Regions from separate parts of the Priestia sp. AB genome, predicted to be linked through region 2. Evidence: riboswitches for the same ligand, from Rfam matches in the RefSeq annotation. Region 2 holds a riboswitch; the other holds the start of a gene.

Region 1 (6,213 bases), on a different contig from region 2:
TTCTGTATCGTAATCTTTCGTTTCATCTGTATATGCTCGCTTAAGCTGCGATACGTATGAATATAAGTCTGATAAATTAAGAGTAGTGTACTCCACTTCTAGTACGGCTTTATTATTTGCATTCGCAATCACATTTGTTTTCACGCTTGCTTTTTCTTTTAAAACATCTTTATACATGTTAAAAAAATCTTTTTTTGCTTTGTCGGTTAAACTGTTAGAAAACGCACCTTTTAATTCCTCATTAAACGCTTTTTTCTGTTCTTCTATGACAGCTGTTTTGTCTGCTGTTACATATTTATCATAGTCTACGTTTTCTTTGTTTAAGTAAAGGACTTCTGTATAAGCTTGCAGAGCTTTTTCTGGATCTTGCAGTTTATTATAGCTTTTCGCGTATTTTTTCGTATCGAGTGTTAATGTCACTTCGTCAATTTCTTCATCATAATCAGATGATTTTGGCTGAAGCCCAATTTTGTACTTTTTATCTTTTTTGACTTCAAAGACAAACGTTAATTTTTTTTGTTTTCCAGCGCCAATCTTGTCAGATGCACTGCTTTCTAGTCCAAGCTCACGACTGTTCACTCCCGTTTTTGGAGACAGCTGTTCATCTCCTTCGTATAAATACACACCGTCGTAATCCGATAAAGATATACTGTTTTTGGAGACATTTTTCACTTTTAAATCAACTTTCAACAGCCCTTTTTCTTCACTTGTAGCTCCTTCATCACTATCTACTAAAATGTAAGAAGCGCTGTCAATGGATGCTTCAATCGCCTTATTTTTAGCCGACGTGGATCCTCCCGTTTCCTTAGAATTGTTGCAAGCCGCTAATACTAGCATAAGTACAAAAGCTAAAGCCAAAACATTCATTTTTTTCACAGCTGCCTAATCCCCTTTATTTTGTTTTTTTGGAACTTTATCCCAAATAAAGGTTCCCTCTGTATAAATACTTAAACCTTAAAATCTATATTTTTTACAATATTTTGATAAAAACTAAGTCTAAATTCTCCACTCATCTAAATAAAAAAACACGAGCACGGGCTCGTGTTTTTTTATTTAGATTTAAAATTTTCTTGATTGATTTGTTCAGCTTCTTTCATATATCGGTTAGATTTTCCACTTTTAATTCCCCAGTAATAAAAAGCTAATGATACGCAAGTAATCACTAGCATATCCCATCCGAAAGGCAAAATATTTTTGCCTCCGAATTTTTCGCTTCCTATGTAGGAAATAAAAATCATGCACGCTAAATAGATAAGCATCCAAGCCCCGGTTAAAAATTCTTTTTTAAAGCCCACCCATTTATTTTTCGCTTGGTAATAAAAATAAACAGGCAGGCCAATTGCCATAATAAAGATCACTTCACCTGTAAGTGGCCACCTTGCCCAGTAAAGAGTCAAGGAAGCAAAAACGAAGCCGCATGGCGCAATAACTGATGCCCCTTTTAAATAAAATGGACGGTAAAAGTGTGAAGCCGTTTTTCTTAATGTTATAAGCGCTACAGGACCCATAATATAAGAGATAAGCGTCGCTACTGAGATCACTTCTGCTAAGACACCCCATCCTCTAAATAAAAAGAGAAACAAGAAGCAAGCTGCTAAATTTAGCCACATAGCTGGGCGCGGGACATTGTAAAGTGGATGAAGAGTACCAAATATCTTTGGCAAGTATCCATTTCGCTGCATCCCGTATAACATTCTAGAAGTAGTTGCCGTATATGTAGCACCTGTGCCGGAAGGAGAAACAAATGCGTCTGCGTATAACACAATTGTTAGCCAGTTAATTCCAAGCGCAATCGCTAAATCAGCAAAAGGAGAATTAAAATTCAAATGATTCCATCCATCAGCAATTGATGACGGACTTACTGCTCCGATAAAGACAATTTGCAATATAATGTATACAATTCCTGCAATAAAAATTGAACCAATTACAGCTATCGGAATCGATTTATTAGGTGATTTTGCTTCTCCTGCCATATTTACAGGACTTTGAAACCCATTAAATGCAAACACAATACCTGATGTTGCCACTGCCGTTAAAACACTGGCCCATCCATAAGGGGCAACCCCATGCTCACTTGAAAAGTTTCCACTATGAAAACCAGCAAAAAATAAAGCCCCTGCCGTTAAACCAGGAATAATTAATTTAACAATCGTAATAAATGAGTTTGCTTTAGCAAAGAGATTTACCGTCCAATAGTTCACAAAAAAGTAAACGAATAATAACAAAGACGCAACTGCCAACCCCTTGGACGTTAAAATTCCATTGTCTACCAATTCATGAGTCCAGCGAGCCCACTTCCACGGCCAAGTACTCATATATTGCACAGATGCAATAGCCTCCACTGTTATCGTTGAAGCGATTGAAATCCAGTTAGCCCAAGCAGCCAAAAAACCAATAAATGATCCGTGTGAATACTGAGGATATTTAACCATCCCCCCTGCTTGTGGAAACATCGCGCCCAGTTCAGCATATGATAGGGCAATGGTCAAAATAACCACCATTCCAATAACCCATGAAAAAATAGCCGCGGGTCCCGCAATTTGAGCTGCTTTCCATGCTCCAAACAGCCACCCTGAACCGATAATCGAACCTATGCCTGTCATGGTTAAAGCAAATGTTCCCATCTTCCTTTGCATATTGCTCATCCAAATCTACTCCTCTTCCCTAGGAAAATAAAAAAAACACTTGCCGAATTTTCTCAAGTGTTTGCCCAGGCGCGCGGCTTATACGCTATATGCTCCCCCATGGTCATCCATGTTGCGCCAGTCACATATAGGAATATATTTTTTATCAGTATATAACATTCATTACTATTACTCAATATACAAAATGTTTACATTACTTTTCTAAAAATAATAAATTATTTGTAAAATTCCGAATTAACCTTCTAAAAATCTCTTTTTAATTATAAAAAGAACTAAAATCCTAACTTTTCTTGTTGTTTGATTCTTTTACTCCACGAGCAGATTATCTTCTGAAAATTATACTAATATATAATATTCATTTACATAATAAGAATTAACAGCTATATATCCATAGAATTCTTGCACTAGACCCTTTACTTATATACAATATGAAGAAAAGATACTAAAGTGAACTGCCCACCACTTAGCTACGCTTGAAGTGGGAGACTCCTTTTAGGAAAACGTTAAAACCTACATATCATGCACTTCGCAACAAATGAAGTACTTCGAGCAAACTTCTCTGTTTACGCAAGCACAAAACAGGGAAAATTACGAAAAAAGATTGTTAGAGGGATGCTTATGAATTATGCAAATGTAAAAGTTCTTTATTTTGATGACGACGGAACCATTCCAAATCACCCTCGTCTTCCAGTTTTGTTGTATGAACACGTATTTATTAGTAAGAAAGAGAAAGTGGAGAGCATTTTCAATTCTCACAACTGGAAAAACAGCTGGGTAGGCGGTATACATGATTTTCACCATTACCACAGCAATTCCCATGAAGCACTAGGTGTAATTAGCGGATCTGCACGTTTAAAACTAGGTGGACATATGGGGGAAAATATCGTGGTGCATGCTGGTGATGTGCTCGTACTTCCTGCAGGAACAGGGCATATGCGTCTGCAGTCAACTGCTGATTTTAAAGTGGTTGGAGCTTATCCAGAGGGCATGGATTACAATTTACGAACAGGAAAACAAACTGATCGCCCTCACGTATTTGATGAAATTGCACAAGTACCTATTCCTACAACAGATCCTGTTTATGGCGACAAAGGACCATTGACAGAGTGGTGGAACTAGACAAGCACTTATTGTCTAGTTTTTTTATTTGCTCTGTTTTATTCTTTCCATGAATCTCTATTTGAACATACAAATTCTTTTCTTATGATGCAATAGCAATATACTTTATCTCAGCGAAATAACAAAAACTTCCCGGTCAAAACTAAATTTCTTCTTTTCCGTTCTCTTTTTACTTCAAGAGCAACTTCGCTTAGATTATTCCCCTTTTTTTCTTTCATAATTATTTCAAATATACTCTCATCACAAGCTCTTTTTTGTTTTTCTAAAAAAATTTTCATAGATTATAACGAAATTTTCAAAAAACTCATTGCTTTACCATGTCAGACTTGCTATCATAGTGAACATTGTTAGATAAATTTTTAGTAGGAGGAGTAAAATTGAACAGAAAATTCATAATTTTTATTTTATTCATCATTCCATTTATTGCTCAATTCGCTTTTTTACCTTTTGTAAATAACATTCATCCAATTATTTTTGGATTACCTCTTTTGCATTTATGGTTATTTTTATGGGTCTTCTTAACGCCTGTGTGTACATTTATCATTTATCGTTTACAAAAATCTTGGGGGGACATTGAATAATGCAAGGAAATTTAACCGCACTTTTAATCACATCAGCAATTGTTCTTGTTGTTATCGCAATTGGCTTTATAGCGGGACGTGACAAATCATCTAGAAGCTCAGTTGAAGAGTGGGCTGTAGGTGGAAGACGTTTTGGAAGCCTGCTCGTCTGGCTTTTAGTAGGAGCAGATTTATATACTGCTTATACATTCCTAGGTCTTACAAGTACAGCTTATCAGGGAGGAAGCATCGCATTTTTTGCCATTCCTTACTCTGTTTTAGCCTTTTTAATTTCATACTTTTTTCTTCCAAAGCTTTGGACTGTTGCTAAAAAGCACAAACTTACTACGCTTGCTGATTATGCCAGAGAACGTTTTAGCAGTAAATTTCTCTCCTCTTTAATTGCCATAGTAGGTGTATTGATGCTCATTCCATATATTGATCTTCAGCTTAGCGGTATTCAAGATACTCTTCGCGTTGCAGGAACTGGCTACATTAACGTAAAAGCAGTCGTTATTCTTTCATTCTTTCTTGTGGCTCTTTATACCTTTTTCAGCGGAATTAAAGGTCCCACATATACGGCAATTATTAAAGATATTTTAGTATGGGCGATTATGTTATTTATGGTTGTTTCTCTGCCAATTATGCATTTTGGAAGCTGGGGCAACATGATCGACAATGTTGCAAAGGATGCACCTCAGCTATTAACGATCCCAACACAAGGACCTAAAGGCATTCCATGGTTTATTACAGCATCACTCGTATCTGCTTTAGCTTTATTCATGTGGGCCCACGCTGCTACAGGTGTTTTCACTGCTAAAAGTGCAGATTCGCTTCGTAAAAATGCTATTTTCTTACCGCTTTACAATATTGTTTTAATTCTAGTCATCTTCTTAGGATTTATTGCTTATCAAGTATTACCTCAAGATACGACGGATCCTAGATTAGCATTATTAACCTTAATTCAATATTCATATGGCGGCATTGGTCAAGGGTTAGCTTATGCAACGATTGCTCTTGCTTCATTAATTCCATGTTCTATCATGGCTATCGGAGCGTCTAACTTATTTGCAAATAATATATTCAGAGATTTAATTAATCCAAATGTACAGGGTAAAACATTAACAATGGTTACTCGTTCTATGGTTTTCGTTGTTATTGGACTGGCACTTTTATTCGGTTTATTATTCCCTCAAGCACTTGTTTCCCTACAGTTACTAGGGGTATCCGGTATGGTACAAATCTTCCCGGCTATCGTTATCAGCCTGTTCTGGAAAAATCAATCGAAAGAAAGTACGATTGCTGGATTAGTAGTAGGGCTGGTTGTAACGTTTACCGTACATGCCACAGGAAATTCATTTGGTCTTTATGAAGGGTTCTGGGGATTATTATCTAACTTACTCGTAGTTGTTATTTTAAATCCAATCTTTTCGGCCAAAACAAAAGCAGCAAATAACGGCGTGAAAGAAACATTGTTTTCTAAAAGCACTCCGCAAACTGAATTAAAGAAAAACGCATAAAAAAGTTCAGCCAATTGGCTGAACTTTTTTTAGATAATATTCTCTTTTTCAGAAGGGGGTGGAGTAGATTCTCTTTCCCAACATTCGATATTTTGATTGTTTTCTAACGCATCTCTATAAAAGACTGGATTTTTTCCTTCCTTTTTTTGCTGAGTATAGTCATGCAAGGCGGAAAATGCCACTTTCGATAATAGAAAAATAGCAATCAAGTTCACGACTACCATCATCCCCATAAATAAGTCTGCCAAATTCCATACAAGCTGAAGCTGAGCGATCGATCCAAAAATAACCATCGCTAAAACACCTACACGATAAGACCAAAGCCACAACTTATTTGAATTTAAAAACTCAATATTCGTTTCTCCATAA
Region 2 (6,213 bases):
ACTCAAGTTTTAATGGTGATGTTTAAACGAGAAACGCTTGATGAAGTAAAAGTCATCGCAGTATTTCATTTAATTGGGCTAGCGTTAGAACTTTACAAAGTTCATATGGGCTCATGGAGCTATCCAGAGAAAGCTTTCACTAAAGTCTGGGGAGTTCCGCTGTACAGCGGATTTATGTATGCTAGTGTAGCCAGCTACATGTGCCAAGTGTGGAGAAGGCTTGAATTAAAGCTTACGAATTGGCCTTCTACGTGGGTTGTCAGTATACTAAGTATGGCTATTTACCTTAATTTTTTCACACATCATTTTATTTACGACTTCCGCTGGTTTTTAAAACTTTTTACTTTACTTATTTTTTATCGAACTTTTGTATATTTTACGGTTAACAAACGTACATATCGCATGCCTTTAGTATTGTCTTTTGTACTGATTGGCTTTTTCATTTGGATCGCTGAAAATATCGCAACATTTTTCGGGGCATGGCAGTATCCAGATCAACAGCAGCAGTGGACAATGGTTCATATAAGTAAAATTAGCTCTTGGCTTCTTCTTGTGATTGTTAGTCTCTTGATTGTTGCTTTACTAAAGCATTTAAAAGAAAATCAAAACCAATTTAAACAAAGGGAGAAATCAAAAGAAACAAATGAAATATATGAAAGATAGAAACATAACTATGTTTATGTGCATACACGCTATTAATATGAAGTGCAGGATCTTTGGAGGCCTATATGCAAGAATATATTTTTTATCTTCCCTATTTTAAATCAGCGGGGAAGACCGTAGCAGTTACAAATGAAAATGGAGAAAACGTCGGACAGCTTAAGAGAGCGCATAAAAATATGTGGACTAAAAGTATTGATTTTTTAACTCGTGATGGACTTCCAGTTTTAGATTCTATTTCTTGGTTTCCTATCTTCTCCTGCGGCTTAAAGGTACATTTACAAGTTCAATGGGAAGGAAGAACGGTGCTTATTGATCACGTGGAAAAACACCGGTGGGTGACAAAAGAAAATGGAAAAACAGTGGGGTATCTATTAGGTAAAGGAATAATTAAAAACGAAGGGGAACAAGAAATTAGATGGTTAAATAACGTCTACATGTTAAGCAGTCATGAAGCCATAGAGGAAGCGTGTATTTTTAATCAAAAAAGAGAAAAAGTCACAGAGTTTAAATCAGACCTTTTTCATTTTAAAGAAGGCAAACACTCAATAAGAGTAATAGAAGAACTGCCGGTACCCATTTTTATCGCTTCTTACTATATAACTAATTTTATTATGTTATACATATAATCAGGCGCAGAGTGATTCTGCGCCTGATTTTTATATCATGATTTTACAAATATCATTTGTGAATTCAACGGGATCACTAATAGATAAGCCTTCAATTAAAAGAGCCTGGTTATATAATAGATTTGTATAAAGGTCTAATTTCGCTTTATCATTTTCAAGTGCTTCTTTTAAAGAAGCGAACACATCGTGATTTACGTTAATTTCTAGCACTTTTTCTGCTTTTACATGCTGATTATCAGGCATAGCACTTAAAATTTTCTCCATTTCAATCGTTACTTCACCATCAGCTGATAAGCACACGGGATGTGTTTTTAAACGTTTAGACGCGCGGACATCTCCTACTTTTCCCGCCAAAGCTTTCTTCATATAGTCAAATAGCTCTTTATTCTCTTTTTTCTCAGACTCATTGAGCTGTTCTTCTTCTGATTCAATCCCTAAGTCACTGCTTGAAACAGATTTAAATTCTTTTTCTTCATACGTCATTAACATTTTAATCGCAAATTCATCGATATCTTCTGTGAAATACAGAATTTCGTACCCTTTATCTGCAACCAATTCTGCTTGAGGAAGCTTTTCAATTCGGTCGTACGATTCACCTGATGCATAATAGATATACTTTTGATCCTCAGGCATGCGCGATACATACTCATCTAGTGTTACGAGCTTTTTCTCTGTAGAAGAATAGAATAAAAGCAGGTCTTTTAACACGTCTTTGTTGCTGCCAAAGTCACTGTAAACGCCGTACTTTAGCTGGCGGCCAAATGATTCATAAAACTTCTCGTACTTTTCACGTTCGTTTTTAAGCAAGCTTTTTAATTCATTTTTGATTTTCTTGCCGATGTTTTTGGCAATCAGCTGAAGCTGGCGGTCTTGCTGCAAAATTTCACGTGAAATATTAAGAGATAAATCTTCAGAATCTACCATACCTTTTACAAAGCTAAAGTAATCCGGAAGAAGATCTGCACATTTATTCATAATTAAGACGCCGTTTGAGTAGAGTTCAAGTCCTTTTTCAAATTCTTTTGAGTAGTAATCAAACGGACTATTTTCTGGAATAAATAAAATAGCATTGTAGCGAATCGTTCCATCCACGTTAATATGAAGGTGAGTGAGCGGTTTATCAAATCCATAGCGTTTTTCTGAATAAAACTGCTCATAGTCTTCTGAAGTCAATTCATTTTTATTTTTCTTCCAGATCGGTACCATACTGTTGATAACTTGTTCTTCTGTATAATCTTCTAGCTCGTTATCAGAACCTTTTTTAGGACGTTTTTCCGTTATGTCCATTTTAATCGGGTAGCGGATAAAGTCTGAATACTTTTTAATGATCTCTTTTAAATGATATTCTTCTAGATACTCATCATATGTTTCATCTTCTGTATTTTCTTTAATTTTTAAAATGATTTGAGTTCCAACTGTTTCTTTTTCGCACCGCTCGATTGTATAACCATCAGCACCAGTAGATTCCCATTTATAGGCTTTATCGCTGCCTAAAGCTTTACTAATCACCGTTACGACATCTGCTACCATAAACGCTGCGTAAAACCCAACGCCGAATTGGCCGATAATCGTGTGCCCGTCCTTTGTTTCATTTTCGTTTTTAAACGCAAGAGAACCGCTTCTCGCAATTGTGCCCAAGCTGCTTTCAAGCTCTTCTTGCGTCATGCCAATTCCAGTATCCGTAATGGTTAAGGTACGGTCAGTTTTATCTGGTGTTACTTTTATGTAGTAGCTTTCTTTGTTAAAATGCAAGGAGTCGTCTGTTAAAGCTTTGTAATAAATTTTATCGATTGCATCACTTGAATTTGATAAAAGTTCTCTCAAAAATACTTCTTTTTGAGAATAAATGGAATTAATCATCATCTCTAATAATCGCTTTGATTCGGCTTTGAATTCTTTTTTTGACATAAGAAGTTCTCCTTTCCAAATAGGGCTTATAAAATAATTAGCACTTGAGTTGATAGAGTGCTAATCACTCTTCTTATTTAACATGTATTGGGGTATTTGTCAATATATTAGGAGATTCACCAAAGAGATTAAAAATTAGACTGAAAAAAGCAAACTTTTAAAAAAAGGTTGAACGTTCTGAAAGAGTTTGCTAGAATATACTTAATTTCAAAGACTATATGTGACTGGCGAAACGCGGATAACCGTGAGGAAGCATATAGTGACGTAGCCGTTCGCCTGGGCAGAGGTAAGGGATTAATACATATCTCTTACCTCTTTCTGTTTAGGGGGAGAGGATATAGAAGTTATCAGACATGTAGGCTAAAAAACCAGACTTTTAAAAAAATTAAAAATGAAGTTCCTTTATCCAAAGGTAAAAACATGTAAAACTACGATGATAATCAGAGGAGAGTACAAAATGAGCACATTAACATTAGAAAAAGTACAAACAATCAAAACATTAAACAACATTGCACAAAAAGGTCTAAATGTTTTTAATCAAGAAGGTTATCAAATTGACAACGACAGCGAAAATCCAGATGCGATTGTCGTGCGTAGCTTTAACATGCACAGCATGGCGTTTGACCAAAATTTAAAAGCTATTGCACGAGCTGGAGCAGGGGTTAATAATATACCGGTGGACGCTTGCACGGAGCAAGGTATCGTTGTATTTAATACGCCAGGAGCTAATGCAAACGCAGTAAAAGAAATGGTTTTAACTACAATTATGGCTTCTTCTCGTAACTTATTTGCTGGAGTTGAATGGACAAAAGGATTAGATGGCCAAGGTGATCAAATTCCTAAATTAGTTGAAGCAGGTAAAAAACAGTTTGTTGGAAAAGAAATCAAAGGTAAAACGTTAGGCGTTATTGGTTTAGGTGCAATTGGTGCTCTTGTAGCAAACGATGCGCTTGATTTAGATATGGACGTAATTGGTTTTGATCCATTCATTTCTGTTAATACAGCTTGGAATTTGTCTCGCAACGTGCAGCGTGCAATGTCTCTAGAAGAACTATTTGCAGCATCTGACTATATTACGGTTCACGTTCCATTAACGGACGATACAAAAGGTGTTTTCAATAAAGAAACGTTTAGCATCATGAAACCGGATGTTCATATTTTGAACTTCTCACGCGGTGAGCTTGTAAACGAAGAAGATATGAAAGCTGCTCTTGAAAGTGGAAAAGTTGGACGATACATTACAGATTTCCCAAATCAAAATGTCTTGAACATGAAAAATGTTGTGCCAATTCCTCATCTAGGGGCATCAACTCAAGAATCAGAAGAAAACTGTGCGGTAATGGCAGCACGTCAGGTGAAAAATTTCTTAGAAACAGGAAACGTTAAAAACTCAGTGAACTTCCCGAATGCATCTCTTCCTTACACTGGGAAAAAACGCGTAGCTGCTTTCCATCACAACGTGCCGAATATGGTAGGACAACTTACGCAAGTATTCTCAAACTACAATTTAAACATCGCAGATATGGTGAACAGAAGCCGCGGTGAATATGCGTATACAATGATCGATATTGACAATCAAGTAAGTGACGAGATTGTGCCTGAGCTAGAAGAAAAAATCGGTCAAATTGAAGGAATTATTACAAGTCGTATTATCTAATTTGGTTCCCGTCATATTTTAGTGTTACAGCCCTAACTTAGAAAAGTTAGGGCTGTTTTTACATGGTGTTTACCTCATATCAATTCCTTCATTCTCATAACATATAGAAATACCTTTAAAGAGGTGAACGTTTTGTCAGGAGAACTGATAGGAATTTTGATAGGGTCGCTCATCGCGCTGGCAGGAACATTCATTACGTCTGTCGTAGCTATAGTGATGTCGAAAGAGCAATACAAACAAGAGCTTCGCAAAGCATTTATCCAAAAGAAAGTTGATGCCTATACCCATGTGTGTCAAGTTATTCTAGCTATAAAAAATGATTTACTTACAAAAACTGTTTCTTCAGCCGGCTTAAACTGGACGGCTCAATCTATTAACAAACTAGCAGATGTGTGTATTACGGAAGGGCTATGGATCGATGAAGAAGACAGCAAAAAGCTCGAGGTTCTGCAGAAGCAGCTTTCAAAATTTGTATTTGATGAAATAGAACTGTCTAGACATGATATTCTCACAGCCTGTTATGAAATTGTTGAATATTGTGAAAAAAAGGTAAGGATTCTTCATTCTATGACTGCAAAAGAATAGGTGATTACTACTTTAAGAAGTGATAGTAGAAGTATTAAAAAAGCATCGGAATATAAAGTCAAAAAACAATCCGTTTATACACCAGCAGTCGACGAGGGCATTAAGCGATAGGAAAAGATAGGCTCAGTACCGGGTCTATCTTTTTACGTTATCTTAAGTTTCAATTCATACTGGCTTCATATAAATTAATCATACTGAATGTATTAATGAAAGATATGAGGTGGAACAATGCTAAACAAGCTTTTTAAACTATTTACACCAGAAACCGAGATATCTACAGATAAAGAAGTAGATATCCACGAAGAGAACGATTTTAACGAAGTTTGTGATGATCATTTCATTATAGATGAGTATTAGAAACCCTATAAAATGCTGCGAAATTTAAAGAATTGATTGAGTATATCCGTATAACCAGTAATTGCACAAGGGTCGTAAAGGTATACTTTTACAGCCGATTAATATTTGTGAATTGCTTTTCACATGAAACAATGTGAAAAAAATGGGCATCCTAGAAGCAAAAGGAGGGGATAGAATGGGCAAAGAACCAAATGATGAAACAAGTGAAGGGCTGAATCAGCTTTTTGAAATCATCAATGCAAAAGGCGACGAGGGCGAACTTAGGGAAATTGTCAGCAGGAGCAGTGAAAAGAATAATCATAAAAATCATGAGGATCAATCGTAAAAAGAAAATAAAAAACCTCTTCATGGAAATCATGAAGAGGTCAGATGAAATAGTATTGCAACCATTCCATCCTGCAGAGTTTTAAAGTGTTT

What was found. A riboswitch is a leader RNA that binds a small molecule or an ion and turns the genes downstream of it on or off. The one in region 2 is predicted to bind ZMP and ZTP.
Region 1: it holds a riboswitch for ZMP and ZTP, as region 2 does, so the genes downstream of both, POF52_RS17080 (APC family permease) here and POF52_RS09830 (phosphoglycerate dehydrogenase) in region 2, are expected to answer to the same signal.

Annotation. Positions count from the first base shown of each region.
Region 1 is NZ_JAQMYN010000005.1:191,959-198,171, reverse strand. It holds gene POF52_RS17085 (DUF5105 domain-containing protein) at 1-867, opposite strand, end outside; gene POF52_RS17080 (APC family permease) at 1,050-2,645, opposite strand; ZMP/ZTP riboswitch at 2,702-2,780, opposite strand; gene POF52_RS17075 (cupin domain-containing protein) at 3,165-3,764, shown strand; gene POF52_RS17070 (DUF3311 domain-containing protein) at 4,142-4,345, shown strand; gene POF52_RS17065 (sodium:solute symporter family protein) at 4,345-5,844, shown strand; gene POF52_RS17060 (alanine/glycine:cation symporter family protein) at 5,874-6,213, opposite strand, start outside.
Region 2 is NZ_JAQMYN010000003.1:30,678-36,890, reverse strand. It holds gene POF52_RS09845 (DUF817 domain-containing protein) at 1-663, shown strand, start outside; gene POF52_RS09840 (tubby C-terminal domain-like protein) at 729-1,289, shown strand; gene htpG (molecular chaperone HtpG) at 1,320-3,197, opposite strand; ZMP/ZTP riboswitch at 3,408-3,486, shown strand; gene POF52_RS09830 (phosphoglycerate dehydrogenase) at 3,655-4,854, shown strand; gene POF52_RS09825 (hypothetical protein) at 4,987-5,439, shown strand; gene POF52_RS09820 (hypothetical protein) at 5,668-5,796, shown strand; gene POF52_RS09815 (hypothetical protein) at 5,972-6,121, shown strand.